DNA from 4 places in the Streptomyces sp. NPDC002640 genome. Region 2 is predicted to be linked to each of the others. Evidence: riboswitches for the same ligand, from Rfam matches in the RefSeq annotation. Region 2 holds a riboswitch; each other region holds the start of a gene.
What was found. A riboswitch is a leader RNA that binds a small molecule or an ion and turns the genes downstream of it on or off. The one in region 2 is predicted to bind cyclic di-AMP.
Positions count from the first base shown of each region.

Region 1 (7,406 bases), on a different contig from region 2:
GAGAAGGACTTCGTCGCCGCCACCGGCGTGGAGCTCAAGGTCGTCGACGCCGAGGAGCGGTTCCTGACCGCGCTCAAGGGCGTCAGCGACCCCGAGGAGAAGCGCAAGATCATCGGCCGGGAGTTCATCCGCGTCTTCGAGCAGGCGCAGGCCGAGATCGTCGCCGAGGCGCCGGGCGACCAGCCCGTCGAGTTCCTGGTCCAGGGCACCCTGTACCCGGACGTCGTCGAGTCCGGCGGCGGCACCGGCACGGCCAACATCAAGTCCCACCACAACGTGGGCGGCCTGCCGGAGGACCTCGAGTTCCAGCTGATCGAGCCGCTGCGCCAGCTGTTCAAGGACGAGGTCCGGATGGTCGGCCAGGAGCTCGGCCTGCCGGAGGAGATCGTCCAGCGGCAGCCGTTCCCCGGCCCCGGCCTCGGCATCCGCATCGTCGGCGAGGTCACCAAGGAGCGCCTGGACCTGCTGCGCGAGGCCGACGCCATCGCCCGCGAGGAGCTCACCGCGGCCGGCCAGGACAGCAAGATCTGGCAGTGCCCGGTGGTCCTGCTCGCGGACGTCCGCAGCGTCGGCGTCCAGGGCGACGGCCGCACCTACGGCCACCCGATCGTGCTGCGCCCGGTCTCGTCCGAGGACGCCATGACGGCCGACTGGTCGCGGCTGCCGTACGAGGTGCTGGAGCGTATCTCCACCCGCATCACCAACGAGGTGCGGGACGTCAACCGCGTGGTGCTGGACGTCACCTCCAAGCCGCCGGGCACCATCGAGTGGGAGTGACCCTTCCCACCACCGCGTGACGCAGGGCGCCGTCCGGCCTTCCGGACGGCGCCCTTCGCCGTCCCCGCCCCTCCCGGAGGACGGATTCCGGCCGAACCGCCCGGGATGTCGCCCCGCGGCCGGGAAACGGGCCGAAATTCTTGGGCCGCGACCGAGACCCGCAGGGCGCCGGGACGGTTGTGAAGGGAGAGGCCGGGACGCGCCCCCGGCTCCCGGCGGCACCCCGCGGCGGAGCGGGCCCCGTGGACCGGACGGGGCGGGCGGTACGGCACAATTCCCCTACGCGGCAGCGGAGTTGCCGTTGTGACGATCGTTGCGGAAGGCGGACACGGCGTGGCGGTGCAGGAGGCGCGGCAGGGCGCCGACGCGGCGAAGGACACCCATGAGGGCGGCTGCACGTGCGGGGACTGTCCGCACGGCGCACGCGCGGGACACCGGAAGGCCGTGGCGGCCTTCCTCCACCAGCGGGACGAGTTCGCCGCCGGAAAGGGACTGCCCGCCGCGGTCGCCCACTCGGCGTCCGCCTCGCGGCAGTGGGTCTCCGACGAGCTGACCCAGTCCGCCGCGGAGGTCGCCGAGCGCAGCCGGGCCGAGGGCCAGGCCTGGCTGGCACGGCTGTGGCGGGTCACGCTCTACGCCGTGTGGGGAGCGGTACTGCTGCTCCTGCTGGTGCAGGCCCTCACCGCGATCGGGGCGGGATGGACACCGGCCCGGACGGCCGGGCTGCTCGCGGCCCTGGTGACGGCCGCCGCGCTCTCCGCCGCCTCCTGGTACCACCGCGCTCGCGGCGGGGTGCTCGCGCCGGTGATCGGCGAGGACAACCGTCTGTCCACCTCGCGCGCGGTGGCCGTCGCGTGGGTGCTGTTCACCGCCTTCGCCGTGCTCACCCTGGCCGGCCAGCTCGCCGCCGCCTCCGGGCACCGGGAGCGCGACGCGCTGATCGCGGGCCTCGACCTGGCGCGCGGGGCGGGCATGGTGACGGTGCTGGCCGTGGTGTGCGCCATCGCGGTACTGGTCCGCCGGGTGGTGAGCCTGCGCGTGCAGGGGCAGCGGCTGCAGAAGGTGCGCGCGCACCGGCCGCGCGCGGCGGACCTGCTGACCGACGACGCCGGGCGCGGCAGCTTCGCCGACATCCAGTACGTCGTGATCTCCGCGGTGGCGCTGGTCTTCGGCCTGGTCCGGCTGGCGCGCAAGCCGGAGCAGTTGCCCGACCTGCCGTGGGGGCTGGCCGTGGTGGTGCTGATCTCGGCGGCGACCTACCTGGCCGGCAAGTACGCGGAGGGCGGCCGTCCGGTCGTGCTCTCCGTGGTGCGGGCCCGGGAGGCGGGGGACCTCGACGGGCCGATCCGCACAGGCGACGACATCGAGATCCGCGGGGCGGGCTTCGTGCCGCCGGGGGCGCAGGGCGCGGACCGTCTGTCGCGGATGGTCGTCCGCATAGGAGCGGTCAACGTCCACGTGCCGCTGGTGCCGGTGGCGGGCGGTTTCAGCAACCCGTCCGACACGGTGCTGACGGTGCCGGTGCCGGCCGACGTCGAGCCCGGCCGCGTCGAGGTCCAGGTCGTCACCGCGGCCGGCCTCGAGACCAACCGGGTGGTCGTCGACGTCACCGAGTGACCCCCTTGCGTCCGCGCGGCACCCCCTTGCGGGGCATACGCCAGGAGGAGCGGGACGCGGGGGCGATGGTTACCACCAGCCGCCCCGGTGTGACGCAGCGCCACGCTCAGGACAAGGTCACGAAAACGTATCGGGCATATCGCACACCGTCCTTCACACGGACCCCACACGTTGGCTAACGTGCCGCGCGGGCCGTCCGACCCCGACCCGCGAACCTCGCCGGTCCGTGCGGCCCCCGCCGAGTCCGGCCCCGCGCCGGAGCCGGGCCCGCACGCACCACCTGGGGTGAATCGTTCCGGCCCCGCCGGACCGTAGGGCAACCCTTCCGGAACTGCCGCCCGAACCCGACAGCTGACCCGGTAGGCGGGAGACGGAAGGAGTCGCCGCCTTGGCGTCGCACCGAAAACCCCGCCCCGCGGGTCTGCTCGCGGGCATACGCACCCCCGCCCTGGCGACCGTCGCCCTCACCTCCCTGGCCCTGCTGGGCCAGACCGCCCAGGCCGCCCCGTCCGACCGCCCGAGCCTCGAAGAGGTCCAGGAGAAGGTCGACGGCCTCTACCGCCAGGCCGAGGCGGCGACCGAGAAGTACAACTCCGCCAAGGAGCAGAGCGAGGCCCAGCGCCAGGAGCTCGACAAGCTGCTCGACGAGGTCGCCGAGCGCACCGACGAGCTGAACGAGGCCCGCGAGAAGCTCGGTTCGTACGCCGCCGCCCAGTACCGCTCCGGCACCGCGCTCCCCGACACCGCCACCTTCCTCCTCGCCGAGGCCCCCGAGGACTACTTCGGGCAGGCCCAGCTGATGGACCGTCTGACCGCCCGCCAGCAGGAGGCGGTCGACGCGTTCGTGGAGCGGCAGGCCGCCACCGCCGAGAAGCGGCAGGAGGCCTCCGAGAGCATGGAGACCCTGAGCTCCTCCGAGGAGGAGCTCCGCACCAGCAAGGCGACCGTCCAGAAGAAGCTGAGCGACGCCCGCGAACTGCTGGCCGAGCTGACCGCCGAGGAGAAGGCGCGGCTCGCCGAGATCGAGCGGACAAAGGAGGAGGAGGCCCGCCGCAAGGCCGAGGAACTGGCACGGCAGCAGGCCGCCGAGGAGAAGGCCCGTCAGGAGGCGGCGGCCGAGGAGGCCGAGGAAGCCGCCGAGGAGGGCTCCACCGGCGGCGACACCGGCTCCGGCGGCTCCACCGACGCCTCCGCCTCGCAGGGCCAGAAGGCCGTCGCGTTCGCCGAGGCCCAGATCGGCCTGCCCTACGTGTGGGGCGCGACCGGCCCGGACTCCTACGACTGCTCGGGTCTCACCCAGGCCGCCTGGAAGGCCGCCGGCGTGGACCTGCCGCGCACCACCTACGACCAGGTCGACGCCGGGACCACCGTCCCGGTCTCCCAGGCGCAGCCGGGCGACCTGGTCTTCTTCTACGACGACGTCACCCACGTGGGCGTCTACATCGGCGGCGGCATGATGGTCCACGCTCCGAAGCCGGGCACGAACGTCCGCGAGGAGTCGATCTACTACGACGGCGAGGGCTCCATCCACAGCATCGTGCGCCCCTCCTGAACGGCCCCGAGGACGCGCGACGGCCCGCACGCTCCTGGCGTGCGGGCCGTCGCGGTACGCGTCAGGGACGCGGGATCACGTCCACAGCACCGCGATGAAGATGTTGACCGTGGTGAGCGCCCCCACCAGGGCGAACTGCCCCTTGGACACCCGCTCCTCGTCACGCTTCACGTAGACCAGGCCGAGGATCACGATCAGCAGCAGCAGCTTGATGCCGATCTTGACGTGGTTGACCGAGGCGCCCTGGGCCTCGTTGAGGCCCACCAGGACGATGCCGGTGACCAGCATGGTGAGGGCGCCGTGCAGCATGCCCGGGGTGAAGCGGGCGGTGCCCTGACCGATGGCCTTCATCTGGTGGAAGAAACCGCCGAGCAGCGCGGCGATACCGATGATGTGAAGACCGACGAAGATGTGCAGGAGTACGTCCATGCCGGGGAGCCTAGCCACCGCCCGCGGCGGCTCCCGCGGCGGGCCGCCGCGTAACGCCCCTCCCGCCCCACCCGCCCCGGACGTGCACAAACGGTCGTGAGAGCACATCGATCCGTCATGACCGAAGCGCCTTACAACCCTCTCGAGTCCGCCCGTGACTCTTTGCAGTCATCTCCGCACAAACCGTTACCGTACGGTGACCTACCGGATTAGCGTCCTCCCCCAGGTGACCGGCTCCCCCACCTGTCGTCCCGACCGGACGGCGTCGGCCACCCCATCGAAGGTCCGGCGGCGGCCCGCCTCCCCTGTGCGGGCCGCCGCCGGATTGTGTGACCGTCCCTCCAGTGGGGCGGGACGTACGGAAGGACGTGGACTCCAACGTGGCATCGCACCGCAAACCCCCACAGCACCGGAGCGGCGGCAGGGCACGCACCCTGCTCACCGCGGTACTCGCGGGAGCGGCGGCCTCGGCGGGACTCGAGGGGGTCGGACACGCGGCGCCGAAGCCGACGCCGGAACAGGTCAGGGAAGAGGTCGACCAGCTGTACCGGGAGGCCGAGGCGGCCACCGAGAAGTACAACGGCGCCCAGGAGAGGACCCGGGTCGCCGAACGCCGGGTGGACCAGCTGCAGGACGAGGCCGCCCGGCGGGCCGAGGAGCTGAACGAGGCGCGTGAGGCACTGGGCTCGGCCGCCGCCGCCCAGTACCGCTCCGGGAACGGTCTCGACCCCGCCATGCAGCTGGCGCTCTCCTCCGACCCCGACCGCTTCCTGCGGGACGCGGGTTTCGCCCAGCGCGCCGGCGACCTCCAGGCCACCGAGATCGCCTCCGTGTCGCAGCAGATCCGCGAACTCGACGAGGTGCGGGACGACGCCCGGACCGAACTGGAGCGGCTGCGCGACCAGCAGGAGCGGGCCGAGCGTCACAAGCGGACCGTCACCGGGAAGCTGGAGAAGGCCCGCCGGCTGCTCTCCCGGCTGACCGCCGAGGAACGCGCCCGCCTCGCGGAGGCGTCGGGCGGCGGCGCGGAGGCGTCACCGGGCAAGGGCGGCGGGTCCGCCGGCACCCAGGGCTCCGGCGGCAGGATCTCCGCACCCGACTCCCGCGCGGCGGCCGCCATCGCCTACGCCCAGCGGAAGCTCGGCAGCCCCTACGTCTGGGGCGCCACCGGGCCCAACGCCTTCGACTGCTCCGGACTGATCCAGGCCGCCTACCGCTCCGCGGGGGTCTCCCTGCCCCGCACCACCTACGCCCAGATCGACGCCGGCCGGCGCGTGTCCCGTTCCCAGCTCCGCCCCGGCGACCTGGTGTTCTTCTACCCGGGCGTCACCCATGTGGGCATGTACATCGGCCAGGGCAGGATGATCCACGCGCCGAACCCCTCGGCCCCGGTCCGGATCGCCCCCATCGACGAAATGCCCTTCGCCGGGGCGACCCGCGTGGTCTGAGCGGACCGGAGCGCGCGGGGCGGGGACGGGCAGGCCCGCCGTCAGACCAGGCGTCGGGCCGTGGCCCAGCGGGTCAGCTCGTGCCGGTTGGAGAGCTGGAGCTTGCGCAGGACCGCCGAGACGTGCGACTCCACCGTCTTCACCGAGATGAAGAGCTGCTTGGCGATCTCCTTGTAGGCGTAGCCGCGCGCGATCAGCCGGAGCACCTCCCGCTCCCGCTGGGTGAGCCGGTCCAGGTCCTCGTCCACCGGCGGGGCGTCGGTGGAGGCGAAGGCGTCCAGGACGAAGCCGGCCAGCCGGGGCGAGAACACCGCGTCGCCCTCCTGGACCCGGAAGACCGAGTCGACCAGGTCCGACCCGGTGATCGTCTTGGTGACGTACCCGCGGGCACCGCCGCGGATGACGCCGATCACGTCCTCCGCGGCGTCGGACACCGAGAGGGCGAGGAACCGGACCGGCTGCTCCGGGTCGGAGGCGAGGCCCGCGCACCGGCGCAGCACCTCGACGCCGCCGCCGCCCGGCAGGTGGACGTCGAGCAGGACGACCTCGGGCCGCGTGGCGGTGATCACCGTGACCGCCTGGTCGACGTCGGCGGCCTCGCCGACCACCTCCACTCCGGTGCGCTCCGTCTCGCCGATCTCGGCGCGCACCCCCGTGCGGAACATGCGGTGGTCGTCGACGAGCACGACCCTCACCCGGCGTCCGGCACCCGGCTCGCCGCCCGTGCCCGCCTCGATGCCCGTGCCCTCGGGGCCGGTGGCTCCGGTCGCGTCGCTCATGACGTCCTCTCCGCCCTCTCCATCTCCAGCTCGACCTCGGTGCCCCCGTCGGGCGCGGCCCGCACACGGGCCGTGCCGCCGTTGCGTTCCATGCGGCCGATGATCGACTCCCGGACACCCATCCGGTCGGCGGGTATCGCGTCCAGGTCGAAGCCGGGGCCGCGGTCGCGGATGGACACGAACACCGTCCTCCCCTCCACCTCGGCGTAGACCTGGACCGGCCCGCCGTCGCCACCGTACTTGGCGGCGTTCACCATGGCCTCCCGCGCGGCCTGGATCTGGGCGGCCAGTTTCTCGTCGAGCGGGCAGTCGCCGACCACCACGACCTCGAGGGGGACGCCGTGCTTGTCCTCCACCTCGGCCGCGGTGCTCCGGACCGCCTCGGCGAGCGTCTCCGGCTCGGTCTCCTCCTCCTTGCCGGAGCCCTCGGGCCGGTACAGCCAGGCCCGCAGCTCGCGCTCCTGGGCCCGGGCCAGCCGGCGGACCTCGCCGGGGCTGTCGGCGTTGCGCTGGATCAGCGTCAGCGTGTGCAGCACCGAGTCGTGGACGTGGGCGGCCACCTCGGCGCGTTCCTGGGCGCGGATGCGCATCAGCCGTTCCGCGGAGAGGTCCTGGGTCATCCGCACCAGGTAGGGGCCGGCGAGCAGGGCCACGCCGACCAGGACGGCCAGCGCGGCCTGCAGCACGGAGCCGAGGTGGGCGGCCGAGCCCTGCAGGACGAACATCCCCGAGACGCCGGCCGTCACCAGCAGGACGCCCGCCGCCGCGCGGGCCAGCGTCACCGTGCGGCGACGGCGGCCGACC
Region 1 is NZ_JBSFVZ010000002.1:214,346-221,751, forward strand. It holds gene guaA (glutamine-hydrolyzing GMP synthase) at 1-777, shown strand, start outside; gene ACWD3O_RS03575 (hypothetical protein) at 1,111-2,394, shown strand; cyclic di-AMP (ydaO/yuaA leader) riboswitch at 2,621-2,775, shown strand; gene ACWD3O_RS03580 (NlpC/P60 family protein) at 2,783-3,946, shown strand; gene ACWD3O_RS03585 (hypothetical protein) at 4,022-4,375, opposite strand; gene ACWD3O_RS03590 (NlpC/P60 family protein) at 4,756-5,823, shown strand; gene ACWD3O_RS03595 (LuxR C-terminal-related transcriptional regulator) at 5,865-6,602, opposite strand; gene ACWD3O_RS03600 (ATP-binding protein) at 6,599-7,406, opposite strand, start outside.
Region 1: linked by a shared signal. The riboswitch ahead of ACWD3O_RS03580 (NlpC/P60 family protein) and the one ahead of ACWD3O_RS05110 (transglycosylase family protein) in region 2 are both predicted to bind cyclic di-AMP.

Region 2 (7,406 bases):
GCGTGCCGTGTGCGGCGTGCCGTGTGCCGTGTGCCGTGTGCCGTACGTGCTTTTCCTGCTCTTTCCCCGCACACGGTACGTGACGCCGGGACGCCGTGGGGCGCGGACAGGGGCGTGCCCCCGGAGCCGGGGCTCCGGGGGCACGCGAGGGGCCGTCGGGCGGGTCAGCCCTTGAAGCGCGGGAAGGCGCTGCGGCCGGCGTACACGGCGGCGTCGTCGAGGATCTCCTCGATGCGCAGCAGCTGGTTGTACTTGGCGACGCGCTCGGAGCGGGCCGGGGCGCCGGTCTTGATCTGGCCGCAGTTGGTGGCGACGGCGAGGTCGGCGATGGTGACGTCCTCGGTCTCGCCGGAGCGGTGGGACATCATGCACTTGAAGCCGTTGCGCTGGGCCAGCTCGACGGCGTCCAGGGTCTCGGTCAGGGAGCCGATCTGGTTGACCTTGACCAGCAGGGCGTTGGCGGCGCCCTCCTCGATGCCGCGGCCGAGGCGCTCGGGGTTGGTGACGAAGAGGTCGTCGCCGACGAGCTGGACCTTGTCGCCCAGCTTCTCGGTGATGACCTTCCAGCCGTCCCAGTCGTCCTCGAACAGCGGGTCCTCGATGGAGACCAGCGGGTAGGACGCGACGAGCTCCTCGTAGTACTCCGTCATCTCGGCGGCGGAGCGCTCCTTGCCCTCGAAGAGGTACTTGCCGTCCTTGTAGAACTCGGAGGCGGCGACGTCGAGGGCGAGGGCGATCTGCTGGCCGGGGGTGTAACCGGCCTCCTTGATCGCCTCGAGGATCAGGTCCAGGGCCTCGCGGTTGGAGCCGAGGTTCGGGGCGAAGCCGCCCTCGTCGCCGAGGCCGGTGGACAGGCCCTTGGTCTTCAGCACCTTCTTCAGCGTGTGGTAGACCTCGGTGCCCCAGCGCAGGGCCTCGGAGAAGGACTCGGCGCCGATCGGCGCGATCATGAACTCCTGGATGTCCACGTTGGAGTCGGCGTGCGAGCCGCCGTTCAGGATGTTCATCATCGGCACCGGCAGCAGGTGCGCGTTGGGGCCGCCCAGGTAGCGGAAGAGCGGCAGGTCGCTGGCCTCGGCGGCGGCGTGGGCGACGGCGAGGGAGACGCCGAGGATGGCGTTGGCGCCGAGCGAGCCCTTGTTGTCGGTGGCGTCCAGGTCGAACATCGCCTGGTCGATCAGGCGCTGCTCGGTGGCGTCGTAGCCGACGAGCTCCGGACCGATCTGCTCGATGACGGCGAGGACGGCCTTCTCGACGCCCTTGCCGAGGTAGCGGTTCTTGTCGCCGTCGCGAAGCTCGATGGCCTCGAAGGCACCGGTGGAGGCGCCGGACGGGACGGCGGCACGACCCGTGCTGCCGTCGTCGAGGCCGACCTCGACCTCGACCGTGGGGTTGCCTCGGGAGTCCAGGATTTCCCGGGCTACGACGACGTCGATGGACGGCACGAGCATCTCCTTCTGGGATGTGACGCGGGTGGCGCCGGACCACCTGGTCCGGCACGGGGTGCACAGCCTCCGTGGCTCTGCGAGACCGAGCCTAACCGGCCGGGCGGGATCGGCCAGCCGGTCACCCCCTGTACGGAGGGGTAACAGGAGATTAATTGTTCCGGCTCGAAACAAAAAGCCCCGGAGGCGGATCCGCCGGAAACGGCCCCGCCCCCGGGCGCGTGGTGACGCGCCCGGGGGCGGGGGTTCGTGCGACGGGCGGACCGGTGACCGGTCAGCTCAGGTGGAGCATCTGGCCCGGGTAGATCAGGCGCGCATCCTCGACGACGTCCTTGTTCAGCTTGAAGAGCTTCTTCCAGCCGCCCTTGATGTCGTGCTCCTCGGCGATCAGGCTGAGCGAGTCGCCCTTGACGACCTTGTACTCGCCGTCACCCTTGAGGACCTTCTCGCCGGTGGGCGTGGTGACCTTCTCCTGCTTCTTCGGCTGCTCCGCCTTGGCGGGCTGGGCCGGGGTCTCCTCGGCCTGCGGCGCGGGGGCCGGAGCCTCCTGCTGCGGGGCCTCCTGGGCGGGGGCCTCGGCGGCGCCGCCCTGGTAGGGAGCGCTGGAGAGGCCGGTGCCGCAGTGCGGCCAGGCGCCCGGACCCTGCTCGGCGAGAACCTTCTCGGCTATCTCGATCTGCTGGGCCTTGGTGGCCTGGTTGGCCTGGGCGGCGTACTGGGTGCCGCCGAAGCCGGCCCAGGTCTGGCTGGTGAACTGCAGACCGCCGTAGAAGCCGTTGCCGGTGTTGATGGACCAGTCGCCGCCCGACTCGCACTGGGCGACGGCGTCCCACTCGGACTCGGTGGCGGCGGACGCGGTGCCCGCCGTCAGCAGCGGGGCGGCCACGACCGCGCCGGTGAGACCGGCGACGGCGAGAGCGCGCTTGGCCTTGGACGGACGACGGTGCTTGCCCTGGCAGGTAAACGACATGGAGGTATCCCCTCACCGACGCCTACGAGGTGAGCTGTCGGGTTCGGGCTATGAGGGTCGCCCGGCCGCACACCTCTCGGTGCGCGGCTTCACCCCTAGCCGTTCCGGCGGTCTGACCACCGGGCCGGCACTTACCTGGTTCCCCCGCTCCTGCCTACGGCGCATGACGCGACGACATGTCCCGTACGGCCGTTGGCAGGATTAGGCGTGACGGCCGCCGGGGCCCGCTGGAGCGAGCGGTTTGACGTTAGCCATGCCGCGGCCGGGATTTCAAAGACGATCAGGTCTTATGAGACCCATCTCTCACTTCTCCGGAATCAGACATTCCGGGACGAAAAGGCGGGTAACTCCCCCGATTTTGCCCGCCTTTCGCCCTTCTCCGTCCGTCGCCCCGGCCGCTACGGGAGGGTGAGGACCATGCCCGAGACCAGGCGGTTCGGGTCGTTCCCGATCAGGTCTCGGTTCTCCTCGTAGAGGGCGCGCCAGCCGCCCTTGACGCCTTCCGACTTGGCGATGGAGACCAGGCTGTCGCCGCCCCGCACCTGGTAGGTGTCCGCGGGGGCGGCGTGCCGGCCCGAGGAGCCGGACCCCGTGCCGGTCTCCTCGGCGCTGGGGCCGCGGTGGCGGCCGGAGCCGGAGGAGGACCCGGTGCTCTCCTCCTGGGCGGCGTCGCCGCCGAACAGCGGAGTGTCGTCCTGGAAGAGGGGGCCGTCGCCGCCGCCGAACAGCGGGTCCTCGTCCGACGGGTCCTCGCCCGAGGTGCCGTCCTGCTCGCCGCCGTCGCCGCGGACCGGGGTGTCCTCGCCGGAGCCGCCCTGGCCGCTCTCGTCCTGGCCGGTGCCGCCCTTGCCGGTGTCGTCCTTGCCGGTGTCGCCGCCGTTGCCGTTCTGGCCGTTCTGGCCCTCGCCGGTCTCGGGCAGGTCCGGGATCACCGGGCTGCCGGTGCCGGTGTCCACCAGACCGAGGTCCTGGCCGAGGCCCAGGAGGCCGCCGTCCTGCGCGGAGCCGGCGCCGGGGAAGAAGCCGTGACCCAGGGCGCCGTTCGCGCCCTCGCCGGAGCGCGCCTGCCCGCGGGCGTCGCCCGCCTCGCCGTCCACCGCGCCCGACTTGTCGCCGTTGCCGCTGTTGTCGCTCTTGTCCGCATTGCCGGTGTCACGGGTGCCGTTCAGGTCGCCGCCGGCGGAACCCCAGCCGGAGGCGGAGCCGTCGAAGGCGCCGGGGCCGGTCACGTCGCCGGTCCGCAACGCGTCCACGCCGGTGTCCACCTCGGCGGCGGGGCCGTCCTCGCGCAGACCGTTCATGGCACCGCACGCCAGCCACGGGGTGGCGCCCTGCTCGGCGAGGATCCGCTCGGCCACCGCGATCTGCTGCGAGCGGCTCGCCTCCGACGGGTTGGAGGCGTACGACAGGCCGCCGTGGTCCTCCCACTGGTCCTGGGAGAGCTGCAGACCGCCGTAGAACCCGTTGCCGGTGTCGGCGCTCCAGGCGCCCCCGCTCTCACATTCGGCGACCCGGTCCCAGGTGGCCCCCTCGGCCGCGCCGGCGCTGGAGGCCGCGAACAGCGGGAGGGCGAGTGCGGAACCGGTCACGCCGGCCGCGACGACGACCGCCGGCGCCTGACGGGGGCGGCGGTGACGACCGTTTCCGGAGAGCATGCGGGTGGCCTTTCGTCGACTACAGGGGCCGCGCCGACCCGGCCGGCATCCCGCCGCAGGGGTCGTCGCGTCTGTGCGGGAAGTTAGCCGGTGATCAACGTTCGTCACAACTCGATGTCGCAAGGAACACACGAACGTCACGGAACTGTCGAAGTGTTGCTTCCACTTCAGTCCTGCTCGGGGGCGAACTCGACCGGAAGAGTTCGCAGGCCACGCATGATCAGCCCGCCCCGCCACCGCAACTCCTGGGGATCGACCGCCAGTTGGAGGTCGGGGAGTCGAGTGAGCAAGGTCGCGAGGGCGGTTCGGCCCTCGAGCCGGGCCAGGGGGGCGCCGAGACAGTAGTGGATGCCGTGTCCGTAGCCCAGGTGCTGGTTGTCGCGCCGGGACAGGTCCAGGGTGTCCGGTTCGGCGAACCGCTCCGGGTCCCGGTCCGCCGCCGCCAGCACCACCAGGACGGGGTCGCCCGCCGCGATCCGCTGTCCGCCGACGGTCAGCGGCTCGGTGGCGAACCGCCAGGTCGCCAGCTCCACGGGGCCGTCGAAGCGCAGCAGTTCCTCGATGCCGGTCTCCAGCAGGCTCTCGTCGCCCGCCGCCAGCGACCGCTGGAGCCGCTCGCGCTCCCCGGGGTGCGTGAGCAGGGCGTAGGCGCCGTTGCCGATCAGGTTGACGGTCGTCTCGAAGCCCGCGAAGAGCAGGATGAACGCCATCGCCGCGGCCTCGTTCTCGGTGAGGTGCTCCCCCTCGTCCGAGGCGCGGATCAGGCCGGAGATCAGGTCCTCGCCGGGCGCGGGCTCCGCGGTCAGCGCCTCGCGCTTGCGGTGGATCAGCTCGGCGAGGTAGCCGCGCATCTTCTTCACCGACCGCGCCACGCCGCCGCGCGGGCCGCCGCCGTGGCGGATCATCATGCCCGCCCAGTCGCGGAAGTCGTCCTGGTCCTCGCGGGGGACGCCGAGCAGGTCGCAGATCGCGTAGATGGGGAGCGGGAACGCGAACTCGTGGATCAGGTCGGCGCTGCCGCGTGCGGCGAACCCGTCGATCAGGGTGTCGGTGAGTTCCTGCACGCGGGGGGCGAACTCCGCGACGCGGCGGGGGGTGAACGCCTTCGACACCAGGCGGCGCAGACGGGTGTGGTCCGGCGGGTCGATGTTCAGCAGGTGCGTCATCAGGTCCGCCTTGCGCTCGCCCGGGATGCCGGTCTTGTTCCGGGCGTGCGCGGGCTCGTCGTGGTGCGCGGGGTTCTTCGACAGCCGGGGGTCCGCGAGGGTCTGCCGGGCGTCGGCGTACCGGGTGACCAGCCAGGCCTCGACGCCGCTGGGCAGCCGGGTGCGGTGCACGGGGGCGTGCTCGCGGAGCCAGGCGTAGGCGGGGTACGGGTCGGTGGCGAACTCCCAGGTGAAGAGTTCCGGGGCGGACGGTTCGGGGTGCGGCTCGTTCACCCCACGACGGTACGCGGGCGCGCGGAGCGGTCCTCACGCGGACCTGCGGGGGGGGCGCGGGCGGCGCGGGGGCGCGGGCGGGCGGTTCCGGTGCGGTGCCGGTTCGGTGCCGCCCCCGGGTGCCGCCGCGGTGCCGCCCGTGCCGCCTCGGGTCGCGCGTGCCTCGCCGCGTGCCCAGGCGCCGTCCGCCGCCGCGGGCCTTGTCGGGCGGCGCGGCGGTCCTCGGCCGAGGTGACCCCGCTCCCGAGCGGTCGGCTCGCGGGGGCGCGCGAGGGCTGGCCGTGCCTCGTCGGCCGCCCGGGCACGGCCGCCCGGGGGCACGGCCGCTCGCCGGGCGGCGGGGCCCGCACCACCGCGCTCGTGCCGAGGGGCGGCGGGGCCTCGCCCCGGTGGGGGCCTGCCCTGGTTCGAGCGCGGCCCGCACCTCACGCGGCGCGGAACACCCCCGGGGCGAGGTCAGGGCGTGGGGGTCGCCTCCGCCGCGTGGATGGCGTCGCGGTAGGCGCGGGCGGCCGCGCGGAGCGCGGACTCGGGGTCGACCCCGGCCGCCTCCGCGCGGACCGCGAGGGTCAGCAGTTCGTACCCCACGCCCTCCCCCGCCGGCAGTGGCGCCTCGAGCCCGGCCTTGCGCGCCCGCGAGGCCAGCTTCGCCGCCAGCGCCAGCGCCGGCTGGCCGAGCGGCACCCCCTCGGTGACCGAGGACCGCTGCTTCTCCACCGCCTTGGTCCGCAGCCAGTGCTCCTCGACCTCTTCCGGCGTCGCCGCGGACTCCTCGCCGAAGACGTGCGGGTGCCGGTGGATCAGCTTGGCGACCAGCCCGCCCGCCACGTCGTCCACCGAGAACGGCTCCTCCTCGTCCTCCTCCGCCATCCGGGCGTGGAAGACCACCTGGAGCAGCACGTCCCCGAGTTCCTCCCGCAGTTCCTCGCGGTTGCCCGTCTCGATCGCCTCGACCAGCTCGTACGCCTCCTCCAGCGCGTACTTGGCGAGGCCCTCGTGGGTCTGCTGCGAGGTCCACGGGCAGTCGGCCCGCACCCGGTCCATGACCTGGACGAGGTCGAGGAGCCGTGCGCCGGGCAGGTCGTAGGAGGCGGGCAGCAGCTCCAGGTCGGGCATCCGCACGCGGCCGGAGCCGGCCATCCGGGCCAGCCCGTCGGTCAGCGCGGGCTCGCCCTCGCCGCCGGCGACGACCACCACCGTGCGCCCGCCGGCCGCCGCGTCGACCAGGTCCGGGGCGGAGAGGGACGCCTCCTCCACCGACACCCCCGCCTCGCGGAGGTACGGGAGCTGCGGGTGCGCGCCGTCCGCGCAGAGAACCCGGTCCGCCTCGCGCAGCACGCTCCAGGCGGGCCAGGACAGCAGGCCGGGGGCGACGCGGTGGCTGGTGGTGAGCAGGACGACGCGGCCGGGGGCGTCCTCTGAGCTGGTGACGTTCACCCTTCGAACGTAACGCAGCGGTGCGACACCCCTGGCCCCGCGGTCCGCCGGCCCGGTCCGTCAGGCGGCTTCGACGTCCCGCACCCACGGGGTCTTGAGGTCCGCCCGCGCGCTCTTCTCCGCGTCCCAGGTGCCGTAGCGCGGGTTGAGGTCCACGCCGAGGTCCTTGGACGACGCGGCGAGCGCCTTGCCGAACTCGGGGGTGTCGGTCGCGGTGCCGAGCCGCTGGGCCAGTTCGCTCGCCGCGACCTGGAGGCGGAGGTTCTCCTCCAGCCGTTCGGGGGCGACGCCGTACTGCTGGAGCCAGGTGGTCTCCAGACCCTGGCGGCCGCCGAGCTGCCGCTCCAGGTTGGTCCGCAGGTCCTGGACCTCCTTGCGGGAGACGGTGACCCCCGCCTCCTCGGCGGCGTGGTGCAGCACCCGGTCCAGGACCATGCCCTGCACGGTGAAGCGGGCGAGG
Region 2 is NZ_JBSFVZ010000003.1:83,154-90,559, forward strand. It holds gene eno (phosphopyruvate hydratase) at 165-1,445, opposite strand; gene ACWD3O_RS05110 (transglycosylase family protein) at 1,720-2,415, opposite strand; cyclic di-AMP (ydaO/yuaA leader) riboswitch at 2,420-2,587, opposite strand; gene ACWD3O_RS05115 (transglycosylase family protein) at 2,814-4,070, opposite strand; gene ACWD3O_RS05120 (cytochrome P450 family protein) at 4,238-5,509, opposite strand; gene ACWD3O_RS05125 (nucleoside triphosphate pyrophosphohydrolase) at 5,966-6,946, opposite strand; gene ACWD3O_RS05130 (SurA N-terminal domain-containing protein) at 7,007-7,406, opposite strand, start outside.

Region 3 (7,406 bases), on a different contig from region 2:
AGGCGTTCATGCCGGAGCTCGGGCTGGCGAAGGAGAACATCGTCTTCGTCTCCGGCATCGGCTGCTCCTCCCGCTTCCCGTACTACATGAACACCTACGGGATGCACTCCATCCACGGCCGCGCCCCGGCCATCGCCACCGGCCTGGCCACCTCGCGGCGGGACCTGAGCGTCTGGGTGGTCACCGGTGACGGCGACGCCCTCTCCATCGGCGGCAACCACCTGATCCACGCCCTGCGCCGCAACGTCAATCTGAAGATCCTGCTGTTCAACAACCGGATCTACGGACTGACCAAGGGCCAGTACTCCCCCACCTCGGAGCTCGGCAAGATCACCAAGTCGACCCCGATGGGCTCGCTGGACGCACCCTTCAACCCGGTGTCGCTGGCGCTGGGCGCGGAGGCGAGCTTCGTGGCGCGGACGGTGGACTCCGACCGCAAGCACCTCACCGAGGTGCTCCGGCAGGCCGCCGACCACGAGGGCACGGCCCTGGTGGAGATCTACCAGAACTGCAACATCTTCAACGACGGCGCCTTCGACGTGATCAAGGACCGGGAGCGGGCGCAGGAGGCCGTGATCCGCCTGGAGCACGGGCAGCCGATCCGCTTCGGCGCGGACGACGCCAAGGGGGTGGTCCGCGACCGCGCGACCGGCGACCTCACGGTGGTCGACGTCACGCCGGAGAACGAGGCCGAGGTCCTGGTCCACGACGCGCACGCCGCCTCGCCGACCACCGCCTTCGCGCTCTCCCGCCTGGCCGACCCGGACACCCTGCACCACACGCCCATCGGCGTCCTGCGGTCGGTGCGGCGCCCGGTGTACGACACGCTGATGGCGCGCCAGCTGGAGGACGCCGTCGAGCGGCAGGGCGAGGGCGACCTGGGGGCGCTGCTGGCGGGCAGCGACACCTGGACCGTCACCGGCTGAGCCCGGCACCACCCGCGCGCCCCTCCTGTCAGGACCGTATGTCGATACGGGAATGACAGGAGGGGCGCGCGGCGTTACCGTCCGAACGTGCCGACGCTGCGGGAGCGAGGCATGCAGAAGGAGGAGACATGCCCCAGCCGGCGCCGCGGAACGAGAACAAGATCGGTCTGCTGAACGGATTCGCCGCCTACGGCATGTGGGGCCTGGTCCCCCTCTTCTGGCCACTGCTGAAGCCCTCCGGCGCCGCCGAGATCCTGGCGCACCGCATGATCTGGTCACTGGTCCTGGTCGGCGCGATCCTCCTGGTGATACGCCGCTGGGCCTGGGCCGGCGAGCTGATACGCCAGCCGCGCAAGCTGGCGCTGATCGCCGTGGCCGCCGCCGTGATCACCGTCAACTGGGGCGTCTACATCTGGGCGGTCAACGCCGGGCAGGTCGTCGAGGCCTCCCTCGGCTACTTCATCAACCCGCTGGTCACCATCGCGCTCGGCGTGCTCCTGCTGAAGGAGCGGCTGCGTCCCGTCCAGTGGGCGGCGGTCGGCGTCGGCGTCGCCGCCGTGGTGGTGCTGACCGTCGGCTACGGCCGCCTGCCGTGGATCTCCCTCACCCTCGCCTTCTCCTTCGCCGCGTACGGCCTGGTGAAGAAGAAGGTGAACATCGGCGGCCTGGAGTCCATGGCCGCCGAGACCGCGCTCCAGTTCCTCCCCGCCCTCGCCTACCTGCTGTGGCTGGGGTCCCGGGGCAGCTCCACCTTCGGCACCGAGGGCGCCGGGCACGCCGCGCTGCTGGCCGCCACCGGAGTGGTCACCGCCGTGCCGCTGATCTGCTTCGGCGCCGCCGCGATCCGGGTCCCGCTGTCCACGCTGGGCCTGCTGCAGTACCTGGCGCCGGTCTTCCAGTTCGCGCTGGGCGTCCTCTACTTCCACGAGGCCATGCCGCCGGAGCGCTGGGCCGGCTTCGCCCTGGTCTGGCTCGCGCTGTCCCTGCTCACCTGGGACGCGCTGCGCACCGCCCGCCGCTCGGCCCGCGCCCTGCGGAAGGCGGCCGCCGCGGCGGTGGCCACGGCTCCCGTGGTGGGCCCGGCCGACCCGGCGGCGGTCCCCGAGACCGGTGTGGCGGCCGTGGCGGGGACCGGTGCGGCCGCGGTCGCGGAGACCGGTGCGGCCACTGTCCCGGACCCGCGCGCGGCGGGTGCCCCGGAGCGCACCGCCTGATCACGCATTCCGGTTGCGCACGCCCGCTCACCACCCGTAAGAGTGGTGGCATGACGGAACCCACGACGCCTGTCCACTGGAAGCTCGTCGTCGACGCGGCCGACCCGCACGCCCTGGCCGACTTCTGGGCGGCCGCGCTGCACTACCTCCCCGAGGACCACGCCCCACTGGTGGAGAAGCTGCTGGCCGCCGGGGTGGTGCCGGCCGAGGCCACCCTGGAGTGGCGGGGCCGCGCGGCGTGGCGGAACCTGGCGGCGGTCCGGCACCCGGACGACCCGTACGACGAGGAGTCCGGCACCGGGCTGGGGCGTCGACTGCTGTTCCAGCGGGTCCCGGAACCGAAGACCGTCAAGAACCGCCTCCACCTCGACCTCCACCCCGGTGAGGGCCTGCGCGCCGCCGAGGTGGAGCGGCTCACCTCCCTGGGCGCGCGGGTGCTGCGCGAGGTCCGCGAGCAGGGCGGCGCGTGGACGGTGATGTACGACCCCGAGGGCAACGAGTTCTGCCTCCACTGAGCCTGTCGCCGGCCCCGCGCGTTCCCCGGGTTCGCGCGGGCCTGTGGAAAACTCCGGGCCCGTCGGTCCGTCCCCCTATGGTGGAGGCAGGGCTACGGACGGCAGGGACAGGCGGTACAGGTGTGACCACGGCAACCATGACGGAGACGGACGCGGACGGACCCGCGGAGACCCCGGCACTCGAGACGCTGCGCAGGGTCTTCGGCTACGAGTCCTTCCGCGGCGAGCAGCAGGCCGTGGTCGAGCACGTCGTCTCGGGCGGGGACGCGGTCGTCCTGATGCCCACCGGCGGCGGCAAGTCCCTCTGCTACCAGATCCCCGCCCTGGTCCGCCCCGGCACCGGCGTGGTGGTCTCCCCGCTGATCGCCCTGATGCAGGACCAGGTCGACGCCCTGCGCGCGGCCGGCGTGCGCGCCGGTTTCGTCAACTCCACCCTGGACCTCGACGAGCAGCGGGTGGTGGAGGCCCAGTTCCTCGCCGGTGAGCTCGACCTGCTCTACCTGGCCCCCGAGCGGCTGCGACTGGAGTCCACGCTCAACCTGCTCTCCCGCGGCCGGATCTCCCTCTTCGCCATCGACGAGGCGCACTGCGTCGCCCAGTGGGGCCACGACTTCCGTCCCGACTACCTCGCCCTGTCGGTGCTGGGCGAGCGCTGGCCGGACGTCCCGCGGATCGCCCTGACCGCGACGGCCACCCGGGCCACCCACGAGGAGATCACCCGCCGGCTCGGCCTCGGCTCGGCGCGGCACTTCGTCGCCGGGTTCGACCGGCCGAACATCCAGTACCGGATCGTGCCCAAGGCGGAACCGAAGAAGCAGCTCCTGGCCTTCCTGCGCGAGGAGCACCAGGGCGACGCCGGCATCGTCTACTGCCTCTCCCGGAACTCGGTCGAGAAGACCGCCGAGTTCCTGACCTCCCACGGCATCGACGCGGTGCCGTACCACGCGGGCCTGGACTCCGGGACCCGCGCCCGCCACCAGGCCCGGTTCCTGCGTGAGGAGGGCCTGGTGGTCGTGGCGACCATCGCCTTCGGCATGGGCATCGACAAGCCGGACGTGCGCTTCGTGGCCCACCTGGACCTGCCGAAGTCGGTCGAGGGCTACTACCAGGAGACCGGCCGCGCGGGCCGCGACGGACTGCCGTCGACGGCCTGGATGACCTACGGCCTCAACGACGTCGTCCAGCTGCGGAAGATGATCCTGTCGGGCGAGGGCGACGAGTCCTTCCGCCGCCGCGCCGAGGCCCACCTGGACGCCATGCTGGCCCTGTGCGAGACGGTGCGGTGCCGCAGGGGCCAGCTGCTCGCCTACTTCGGCCAGGAGGCAGAGAAGGAGCACTGCGGCAACTGCGACACCTGCCTCAGCCCGCCGGAGACCTGGGACGCCACGGTGGCCGCGCAGAAGGCGCTGTCCACCGTGGTCCGGCTGGACCGTGAACGGCGCCAGAAGTTCGGCGCCACCCAGATCACCGACATCCTGCTCGGCAAGCGCACGGCCAAGGTGATCCAGTTCGACCACGACCAGCTCTCGGTCTTCGGCATCGGCGAGGACCTGGCCGAGGGCGAGTGGCGCGGCGTGATCCGCCAACTGCTGGCCCAGGGCCTGCTGTCGGTGGAGGGCGAGTACGGCACGCTGGTGCTGACCGAGGGCAGCGCCGCCGTGCTGCGCGGCGAGCGGCAGGTGCCGATGCGCAAGGAGCCCAAGAAGGCGCCCTCCGCCCGTGGTGAGCGCAAGGCCAAGGCCGCGGCTGCCGCGGCCGAGCTGCCCGAGGAACTCCAGCCGGTCTTCGAGGCGCTGCGCGCGTGGCGGGCCGAGTGGGCCCGTGAGCAGGGCGTCCCCGCCTACGTCGTCTTCCATGACGCCACGCTGCGCGAGATCGCGGCGGCCCGCCCGTCCTCGGTGGACGAGCTCCGCGGGATCAGCGGCATCGGCGAGAAGAAGCTGGCCACCCACGGCGAGAGCGTGGTCGAACTCCTGGCCTCGCTGGACGAGTGATCGCTCAGATGAGATGACCAACGCCCTATTGCACACATCACGCTGAGCTGTCAACCCGTCACGGGGGCGCGCCGGAGGATCCGTATTCTCTGATCATGCCCGCACCCGCCGCCTATGCGCCCCCCTCCCGTGCGCTCCCCGCGTACGCGCTCGTCGCCACCGACCTGGACGGCACGCTCCTGCGTGACGACGACACCGTCTCACCCCGCACCCGCGCCGCACTGGGGTGCGCGGCCAGGGCGGGGGCCCGCCATCTGGTGGTGACCGGCCGCCCCGCGCCGCGGGTCCGCGACCTGCTCGCCGGCATCGGCGGCGGCTTCGCGGTGTGCGGCCAGGGCGCCCAGCTCTACGACGCCGACCGGGACCGCCTGGTGTGGTCGATGACCCTGGACCGGGAGCTGGCGGAGACCGCGCTCGGCAAGATCGAGGCCGAGGTGGGCCAGGTGTACGCGGCCGTCGACCAGGACGGCGTCCAGGGGCTCACGCTGATCGAGCCCGGCTACCGGATGGCGCGGCCGACGCTGCCCGCGGTGCGGGTCGGCCGGCGCGACGACCTGTGGGAGCGGCCCATCACCAAGGTGCTGCTGGCCCACCCCCGGCTGACCGACGACGAGCTGACCGCGGTGGCCGCCGCCGCGGTGGGCTCGCTGGCGACGGCGACCATGTCCGGCCCCGGCACCGTCGAACTGCAGCCGCACGGCGTCACCAAGGCGACCGGCCTGGCCATGGCGGCGTCCCGGCTGGGCCTCGGCCCGGAGGACGCCATCGCCTTCGGCGACATGCCGAACGACGTGCCCATGTTCAGATGGGCGGCCCACGGCGTCGCCATGGCCAACGCGCACGCCGACCTGAAGGCGGTGGCCGACGAGGTCACCACGACCAACGAGGACGACGGCGTGGCCGTCGTCCTCGAGCGGTTGTTCCCGTCCCCGTGAGCCACGGGTGACGGGGTCGGTCAGTAGGGACCGTTGACGTTGTCGATCGAGCCGTAGCGGTCGGCCGCGTAGTTGCAGGCGGCGACGATGTTGGCGACCGGGTCGAACGGCGAGGGCTCGGTGCCCTCGACGTGGTACGCGTCGAAGGTGGGGTCGATCACCTGCAGCAGCCCCTTGGAGGGGATGCCGTTGATCGCGTTGATGTCCCAGTCGTTGATGGCGAGCGGGTTGCCCGAGGACTCGCGCATCACGTTGCGGTGGATGCCCTCGTAGGTGCCCGGGATGCCGTTCTTCGCCATGACGGCGAGGGCCTCGCGGATCCAGCCGTCGAGGTTGTCCTGGGTGGCGGCCAGGTGAGTGACCTTGTTGCCCGGGGCGACGGCGACCTTGGCCTGGGCGGCCGAGGTCTGGGCGGCCGAGGTCTGGGCGGCCGGGGTCTCGGCGGCCCAGGCGCCGGTGGCACCCATGACCGGGGTGGCGACGACGGCCGCGGCGACGGCCAGGGCCGAGGCGGTACGGGTGAGACGGGACATTGCGCTCTTCCTTTCCGGCGCCTGCGAGGTGAGCTGTCGGGTTCGGGCCAGAAAGGCTGCCCGGCCCGTCGCCCTGGCGGGCGGCAGGCTTCACCCCGAGCCGTCCGGAGCGCGCTCCGGTCCGGCGGTGTACCTGGGTCCCCCGCTCCTGCCGTGCGTGGAATGGATCAGTGAGGACCGGACGGCGGCAGGACTCGGCGTTCCACCCGGCTGGCGCGAAACGTATGTGAGAGCGAATGTCCGAAACAAGTACGAACTCGGATGATCAAGACCCTTGATCATGGTTACGGGTGATTTGCCCCTCGCCCGCCCGCACCGGGCCACCCCAACTGGCTTTTGCCAGAGCCGAGTTCGGGCCAGCCGCCCCATCCATCCGGCCACCCGCTCCTGTGGCTCATGTCACGGATCAGCCGTTGGCCACCCAAAAGGAGTGAATGCGAAACTACCCGCACAACCCTTCTAAACCGGACAGGGGTGTCTCCGGCCATCTGGCGGGTGGGGGCTGTCGGTGATCGAAAGCTGACCGGATACGCTGAGTGGGGTGATGGCAATGACCTATCGACAAACCGTGTAACCGTCGACACACACCAGCAGACAGGAGACCCCTCGTGACCGTGGTCGGGCCGTTCGGGCTGAGGGTTCGGGACCAGGCGCTGGAGGCCGCAGTCCAGGCCGGCATGGCGGCCGTCGAGGAAGGTCTGCTCGAAGCCACCAAGAGCGAGGTCCCGTTCATCACCGAGGCCGCGCAGCACCTGGTGAAGGCGGGCGGCAAGCGGTTCCGCCCGCTGCTCGTGATGCTCGCCGCGCAGTTCGGGGACCCGGACGCCCCGGGCATCGTCCCCTCGGCCGTGGTCGTCGAGCTCACCCACCTCGCCACCCTCTACCACGACGACGTCATGGACGAGGCCGAGGTGCGCCGCGGGGTGCCCAGCGCCAACAGCCGCTGGAGCAACTCGGTCGCGGTCCTCACCGGCGACTTCCTGTTCGCGCGGGCCTCGCACATCCTGGCCGACCTGGGCCCGGAGGCGGTACGGGTGCAGGCCGAGGCGTTCGAGCGCCTGGTCACCGGCCAGATCCTGGAGACCGCCGGTCCGGCCGAGGGGCGCTCCCCCATCGACCACTACCTCGACGTGATGGCCGGCAAGACCGGCTCGCTGGTCGCGGTCGCCTGCCGCTTCGGCGCGCTGATGTCGGGCGCCGACCACCAGGTCGTGGACGTGCTGACCCAGTACGGCGAGCGGCTCGGCGTGGCGTTCCAGCTCGCCGACGACGTCCTGGACATCGCCTCC
Region 3 is NZ_JBSFVZ010000002.1:389,120-396,525, forward strand. It holds gene ACWD3O_RS04425 (2-oxoacid:ferredoxin oxidoreductase subunit beta) at 1-926, shown strand, start outside; gene rarD (EamA family transporter RarD) at 1,055-2,140, shown strand; gene ACWD3O_RS04435 (VOC family protein) at 2,191-2,655, shown strand; gene recQ (DNA helicase RecQ) at 2,793-4,649, shown strand; gene ACWD3O_RS04445 (HAD family hydrolase) at 4,745-5,584, shown strand; gene ACWD3O_RS04450 (transglycosylase SLT domain-containing protein) at 5,605-6,117, opposite strand; cyclic di-AMP (ydaO/yuaA leader) riboswitch at 6,123-6,294, opposite strand; gene ACWD3O_RS04455 (polyprenyl synthetase family protein) at 6,726-7,406, shown strand, end outside.
Region 3: linked by a shared signal. The riboswitch ahead of ACWD3O_RS04450 (transglycosylase SLT domain-containing protein) and the one ahead of ACWD3O_RS05110 (transglycosylase family protein) in region 2 are both predicted to bind cyclic di-AMP.

Region 4 (7,406 bases), on a different contig from region 2:
CTGATGCACCCGCAGATCGACGAGATCGTCCGCCAGCTCGTGGCCCGCCGCAAGTACGTCTTCCTGTGCACCAACGCCATGCTGCTGCGCAAGAAGCTGGACCTCTTCGAGCCCTCCCGCTACTTCGCCTTCGCCGTGCACATCGACGGCCTGCGCGAGCGGCACGACGCCTCCGTCGCCAAGGAGGGCGTCTTCGACGAGGCGGTGGCGGCGGTCCGCGAGGCCAAGGCGCGCGGCTTCCGGGTCACCACCAACTCGACCTTCTTCAACACCGACACCCCGCAGACCGTCGTCGAGGTGCTCGACTACCTCAACGACGACCTCCAGGTGGACGAGATGATGATCTCGCCCGCCTACGCCTACGAGAAGGCACCCGACCAGGAACACTTCCTCGGCGTCGAGCAGACCCGCGAGCTCTTCCGCAAGGCGTTCTCCGGCGGCAACCGCCGGCGCTGGAGGCTCAACCACTCGCCGCTCTTCCTCGACTTCCTCGAGGGCCGGGCCGACTTCGACTGCACCGCCTGGGCCATCCCCAACTACTCCCTCTTCGGCTGGCAGCGCCCCTGCTACCTGATGAGCGACGGGTACGTCCCCACCTACCGCGAGCTGGTCGAGGACACCGACTGGGAGAAGTACGGCCGGGGCAAGGACCCGCGCTGCGCCAACTGCATGGCGCACTGCGGGTACGAGCCCACCGCCGTCCTCGCCACCATGGGGTCCCTCAAGGAGTCCCTGCGCGCCCTGCGGGACACGGTGGCCACCAACAGGGCCAACCGGCCGCAGGCGGCGGAGCCGGCCGCCGTCGCCGCCGCGGAACCGCGGCCGTGACCGGGTTCGACCTCGCCGCCCTGCTCGCCGAACGGTCCGGCGAGCGGTACGCCCTGCACGAGCGGTACCTCAACCACCAGCTCCCGCGGATGCTCCGCACCCTCGGCTTCGACAAGGTGTACGAACGGGCCGAGGGCGCGTACTTCTGGGACGCCGAGGGCAACGACTACCTGGACATGCTGGCCGGCTTCGGCGTGATGGGCCTCGGCCGCCACCACCCGGTCGTCCGCAAGGCGCTCCACGACGTCCTCGACGCCCAACTCGCCGACCTCACCCGCTTCGACTGCCCGCCGCTGCCCGGCCTCCTCGCCGAGCGGCTGCTCGCCCACAGCCCGCACCTGGAGCGCGTCTTCTTCTGCAACAGCGGCACCGAGGCGGTGGAGACCGCCCTGAAGTTCGCCCGCCGGGCCACCGGACGGCCGCGGATCCTGCACTGCGACCACTCCTTCCACGGCCTGACGACCGGCTCCCTGTCGGTCAACGGCGAGGCGGGCTTCCGGGACGGCTTCGGCCCCCTGCTGCCCGACACCGCCGTGCCGCTGGGCGACCTCGGGGCCCTGGAGCGGGAGCTGGCCCGGGGCGACGTGGCCGCGCTGATCGTCGAGCCCGTCCAGGGCAAGGGCGTGCACGAGGCGCCGCCGGGCTACCTGCGCGCGGCCCAGGACCTGCTGCGGCGGCACAAGGCGCTGCTGATCGCCGACGAGGTGCAGACCGGTCTCGGGCGCACCGGGGACTTCTACGCCCACCAGCACGAGGAGGGCGTGGAACCGGACCTGGTGTGCGTGGCCAAGGCGCTCTCCGGCGGCTACGTGCCGGTCGGGGCGACGCTGGGGAAGGAGTGGATCTTCCGGAAGGTGTACTCCTCCCTGGACCGGGTGCTGGTCCACTCCGCCAGCTTCGGCTCCAACGCCCAGGCGATGGCGGCGGGGCTCGCGGTGCTCTCGGTGATCGAGAACGACCAGATCGTCGCCGGCGCGCGGGCGACGGGGGAGCTCCTGCGGTCCCGGCTGGCGGCGCTCACCGAGCGGTACGAGCTGCTCGCCGACGTGCGGGGGAGGGGACTGATGATCGGCATCGAGTTCGGCCGGCCCCGCTCGCTCAAGCTGCGCGGCCGGTGGGCGATGCTGCAGGCCGCGCGGAAGGGGCTCTTCGCGCAGATGGTCGTCGGCCCGCTGCTGCGGCGGCACCGGATCCTCACGCAGGTCTCCGGCGACCACCTCGAGGTGATCAAGCTCATTCCGCCGCTGATCATCGGGGAGCGGGAGGTGGAGCGGTTCGTGACCGCGTTCACGGCCGTGATGGACGACGCGCACGAGGGCGGGCTCGTGTGGGACTTCGGGCGCCACCTGATGCGACAGGCGGTCGCCAACCGCTGAGGACGCGCCGCCCCGCCCGCCGGGGAGGGCTCGCACGGACGACGGGGAGCCCTGGGGCGCCGCAAGGGCGGTGCGTGGTCTGCCCGCGTCTGTTGCCCGCGTGATCTGCCCGCGTGGTCTGACGGTGTGGATTGCCCGCTTGGTTTGCCTCTGGGGCAAGAGATTTGCCCCTGGGGCAAGTCCGTGGCTGAATGGCGGTATGTCCGCCGCGACTCCCGGCCCCCCGGGAGACCTTCCCAGCGTAGCTCCGACGCTCCGCGCGCTCCGTCACCGCTCGGGCCTGACCCTCGAGGCCGCGGCCCGGGCCGCGGACCTCTCCCCGGCGCACCTCTCCCGTCTGGAGACGGGCCACCGGCAGCCCTCCCTCCCCGTGCTCCTCGGCCTCGCCCGGGTCTACGGCACCACCGTCTCCGAACTGCTCGGCGAGACCGCCCCCGACCGCGAGTCGGTGGTCCGGGGCGCCGACGCCCTGGAGACCCGTGCCGGGGGGTGGAGCTACTGGCCGGCGGGGGCGCCCGGCCGCGCCATGCAGGCCCTGCGGGTCCGCATCCCGCACCGCGGCGGCCCCCAGGACCAGGTGGTCCGCGTCCATCCGGGCGAGGAGTGGCTGCACGTCCTCACCGGACGGCTCCGCCTGCACCTGGGGGACACGTCCCACCTGCTGGGGCCGGGGGACAGCGCCCACTTCGACTCGCTCACCCCGCACCGCCTGGCCGCCGAGGGCCCGGACGGCGCCGGGCTCCTGTTCGTCCACACCCTGTTGCAGAGCCCCACGGCCGCGCTGTGCCTCGGACCCGAGGCGACCGCGGGCCACCCGACCCCGTCCGGAGGGACGTCGTGAAGAACATCGAGGACAAGTTCCCCCGTGCCCTGTGGATCCGCCTCTTCGTCTACATCGTGGCGGGCCACCTCTTCGCCGGCTTCATCTGGCTGCTCTTCGAGGCGGGCGCCCGCGCCAACTGAGCGGGGGAGGGGCGGGCCCGACGGGCCCGCCCCTCCGCGCGGTCAGTCGAGCAGCCGCTCGCGCAGCCGCGCCCGCAGCTCCGGCGTCACCCCGAGACCCTCCGCGAGGTAGGCGTCGACGCCGCCCCACGTCTCCTCGATGGTCTCGAAGGCCGCCCCCAGGTACTCCTGCCGGGCGTCGAACAGCGGGCTCAGCAGCTCGGTGATCTCCGGCGTGTACGGGTCCGAGGACTCGCCGCCCCGGTGCAGCTTGTAGCGCCGGTGCTCGGCCCCGGACTTCAGGTAGTCCTCCGTGACGGCGTCCCGCTCCACGCCCAGGGCCAGCAGCGTGATCGCGATCGACAGGCCCGCACGGTCCTTGCCGGCCGAGCAGTGCATCAGCGCCGGCACGCTGTCCTCGGCGAGGGAGCGCAGCACCCGGGAGTGCTCGTCGGTGCGGGTGAGGATGGTCGCCCGGTAGGAGGCGATCATGCGCTGCTCCGCCCGGCCGTCGCCCAGCAGCGGACGCAGCTCGTCGATGCCGCCGCGGCGGACCCGCTTCCAGAACTCGGCGCCGTCGGCGGGGTCGGAGAGCGGCAGCCGGACCTCGCGGACCCCCGGCAGCGTGATGTCGGGGCCCTCCAGGCTCCGGTCGGCGTCGTTGCGGAAGTCGAAGACCGTGTGCAGGTTCAGGGAGGCGAGGAAGGCGGCGTCCTCGGCGGTGGCGCTCGCCAGGTGGCCGCTGCGGAACAGCACGCCGTTCCTCACCTTGCGGCCGTCCGTGGTGGGCATGCCGCCCACATCCCGGAAGTTCCGCACTCCGGCGAGCTGGGGCTCGGTCGACGGGACCTGGTGCGTCACGGTGGCTCCTCCCACTGGGCCCCGTCGGCCGCGGCAACCGACGGGTGCGTCCTGACGATACGACACGGCTCCGCGGGACCAGGAGGGTGCCGTCACCCGGACACCACGAGAGTCGGCATGCACGAAAATCGCATTACGGACATAGCCCCCAAAAGTCATTTGTCCAGGTATTGCGTAACTTGCCCTGGCGGGGCGGGATGTGGGGCGGTGGGCAGGTGAGCAGCCTCATATCGGTGACCGAGCGTCGTCGGTGCCCATGGTGCAACTCCCGTGTGCGCAGCGGGAGATGTGGTCGCGGTGGCGACTCTCTGTGACCGTTTTGCCCTCAAGTGATCACAAAGAATGCACGTTCGTGGAAATCCCGCGCTTGTCCGCTTGCGCACCGGTCGCATACGTTCACGATCCGATCCGGGCGGACGCCGAATCCTGCCGCCGACCGGATCCTCACACTCACCCGAGTAACCCGAGCACGGCAGGAGCGGGGGACCCACAGGTACGCGCCTGTTCCGGTCTCCGGAACGGGCTAGGGGTAAAGCCGCGCCCAGCGCGGCCGGGCATCTCCAGCCCGCACCCGACAGCTCACCTCGCAGGCGACGGAGAGGACAACGTCATGCCCGCGAAGCGTCAGAAGCACCGCCGTCCCACCGGCGTCCAGCGCCTCACCCGCTCCATCGCCGTCGCCGGCACGGGCGCCATGGCCCTCGGCCTGCCCCTGTTCGGCGCCACCGGCGCCCACGCCGCCGCCCCGGAGCAGGCCCCCCAGAGCCTGCCGGTCGCCGCGAAGAAGACGGCCGCCGAGACCTACACGGTCAAGAAGGGCGACTCGCTGTCGAAGATCGCGGAGAAGAAGAAGGTCTCCGGCGGCTGGAAGCAGCTGTACAAGATCAACCGTGACGTCGTCGGCGACAACCCCCGCCTGATCAAGCCCGGCACCGAGCTGGAGCTCGGCAAGAAGGCCGCCGCCCAGCAGCCCGCCAAGGCCAAGGCCACCGCCCCCAAGGCCGCCGCGCCGAAGACGACCGTCGCCGACGCGGCGAACGTCGGCGGCTACACCGCCCCCGCGGACGCCGCCCTGGGCACCGCCTACCGCACCGCGGGCAGCATGTGGTCCAGCGGCTACCACACCGGCGTCGACTTCGCGCTGCCCACCGGCACCCCGCTGAAGTCCATCGCCGCCGGAACCGTGGTCTCCGCCGGCAACGGCGGTGCCTACGGCAACCAGGTCGTCATCCAGCACCAGGACGGCATGTACTCCCAGTACGCCCACCTGTCGCAGCTGTCCGTCTCCGCCGGGCAGACCGTGACCGTCGGCCAGCAGATCGGCCTGTCCGGCGCCACCGGCAACGTCACCGGCCCGCACCTGCACTTCGAGGTCCGCACCTCGCCCGACTACGGCTCCGACGTGGACCCGGTCGGCTACCTCCGCTCGCACGGGGTCAGCCTGGGCTGATCCCCTGCGGGGCCTCGCGGTTGCGCGCGAACCGAGGGCCGTGCTCCCCGACCGGGGGCACGGCCCTCGCCGCGTCCCGGCGAGGAAGCCGGGCGGCCCGTGCCCGCACCCTGTCGCAACGGCCCACGTTTATTCCGCTGTTGGGAAAGAGTTGACGAGTGGCCTATCTCACCGCCCGTCAACCCCTCCCTACGGTCGCGTAGCTCACATCCGAAGGGGGAGGATGCCTCGATGTGGCAGACGATTCGAAGAATGACAGCAGAACAGTGATGGGGTCGATCGGGTCGATCGGGTCGTACGTGGCCGTCGGGGACAGCTTCACCGAGGGCGTCGGTGACCCCGGACCGGACGGGACGTTCGTCGGCTGGGCCGACCGCCTCGCGGTGCTCCTCGCCGACCTGCGCCCCGAGGGCGAGTTCGGCTACACCAACCTCGCCGTGCGCGGGAAGCTGCTCGACCAGGTCGCGGCCGACCAGATCCCCCAGGTCCGCGGGCTCGCCCCCGACCTGGTGTCCATCTGCGCCGGGGGCAACGACATCCTGCGCCCCGGCACCGACCCCGACGACGTGGCCGAGCGCTTCGAGAAGGCCGTCGCCGAACTCGCCTCGGCGGCCGGCACCGTCCTGGTCGCGACCGGCTTCGACACCCGCGGCGTCCCGGTGCTCAAGCACCTCCGGGGCAAGATCGCCACGTACAACGGGCACGTCCGGGCCATCGCCGACCGCTACGACTGCCGGGTCCTGGACCTCTGGTCGCTGCGGAGCGTCCAGGACCGCCGCGCCTGGGACAGCGACCGGCTGCACCTCTCCGCCGAGGGACACACCCGGGTCGCCCTCCGCGCCGGCCAGGTCCTCGGCCTCGACGTCCCTGCCGACCCGGAGCAGCCCTGGCCGCCCCTGCCGCAGCGGGGCGTTCTGGAGGTCCGCCTCGACGACGTGCACTGGGCGCGCGAACACCTGGTGCCGTGGATCGGGCGCCGGCTGCGGGGCGAGTCCTCCGGCGACACCGTCGTCGCCAAGGGCGCGCTGGCCCTGGACAACCTCAAGTCCTGGCTCACCCGGGCCGTCTGAGCCGTGGGCTCCCGCCGCCCGGCGGGGGCGGGAGCGGCCGCCGCGCGTGCGTCCGGTCCCGTCCCCGGACAACGCCGGGCGGCGCCCCGGCGTCCGTAGGAGCATGAGCAGGAACGTGGACACCCCGACAGGCAGCACGGCTGGAGGCCACCCGTGAGCGACACCGGTTCCCCTTCCCGATCCGTCTCCGCCGCCGGCGCGTCCCTGGTGCGCGGCCTGCGCCCGGAGTCCTTCGGGGCGGAGCCCCGGGGCGAGCGGCTGGCCCGTATCCAGGCATCGCCCCACTTCGCGGACGGCGTCTTCCGCAACCCGGCCGGACCGGTCGGCACCACACCCGCGCCCGCCTCCCGGCGCGAGCTCGCCAAGGGCTTCCTCGACCGCGAGGCCCGCGCCCTGCGCGCCCCGGCACGGCCCGTGCCCCTGCACCCCACCACCCTCGAGGACCTGGCGACCCCGCCCGCCGACGGGCTGCGCGTCACCTGGCTCGGCCACTCCACGGTGCTGACGGAGATCGACGGCCACCGCGTGCTGTTCGACCCCGTCTGGGGCCGGCGCTGCTCCCCGGTCACCTTCGCGGGCCCCCGGCGCCTCCACCCCGCCCCCGTACCGCTCGCCGCCCTCGGGCCGGTCGACGTCGTGGTCATCTCGCACGACCACTACGACCACCTCGACATGCCCACCATCAAGGCACTGACCGGCACCGACACCCTGTTCGCCGTCCCGCTCGGCGTCGGCGCCCACCTCGAGCACTGGGGCGTCCCCGCGGACCGGCTGCGCGAACTCGACTGGCACGAGTCCACCCGCGTCGGCGGCATCACCCTCACCGCCACCCCCGCGCGCCACTTCTGCGGCCGCGGCCTGCGCAACACCCAGCACACC
Region 4 is NZ_JBSFVZ010000023.1:126,992-134,397, reverse strand. It holds gene hpnH (adenosyl-hopene transferase HpnH) at 1-828, shown strand, start outside; gene ACWD3O_RS26810 (aspartate aminotransferase family protein) at 825-2,204, shown strand; gene ACWD3O_RS26805 (helix-turn-helix domain-containing protein) at 2,404-3,045, shown strand; gene ACWD3O_RS26800 (DUF6126 family protein) at 3,042-3,167, shown strand; gene ACWD3O_RS26795 (tyrosine-protein phosphatase) at 3,210-4,007, opposite strand; cyclic di-AMP (ydaO/yuaA leader) riboswitch at 4,449-4,613, shown strand; gene ACWD3O_RS26790 (M23 family metallopeptidase) at 4,618-5,457, shown strand; gene ACWD3O_RS26785 (SGNH/GDSL hydrolase family protein) at 5,727-6,527, shown strand; gene ACWD3O_RS26780 (MBL fold metallo-hydrolase) at 6,681-7,406, shown strand, end outside.
Region 4: linked by a shared signal. The riboswitch ahead of ACWD3O_RS26790 (M23 family metallopeptidase) and the one ahead of ACWD3O_RS05110 (transglycosylase family protein) in region 2 are both predicted to bind cyclic di-AMP.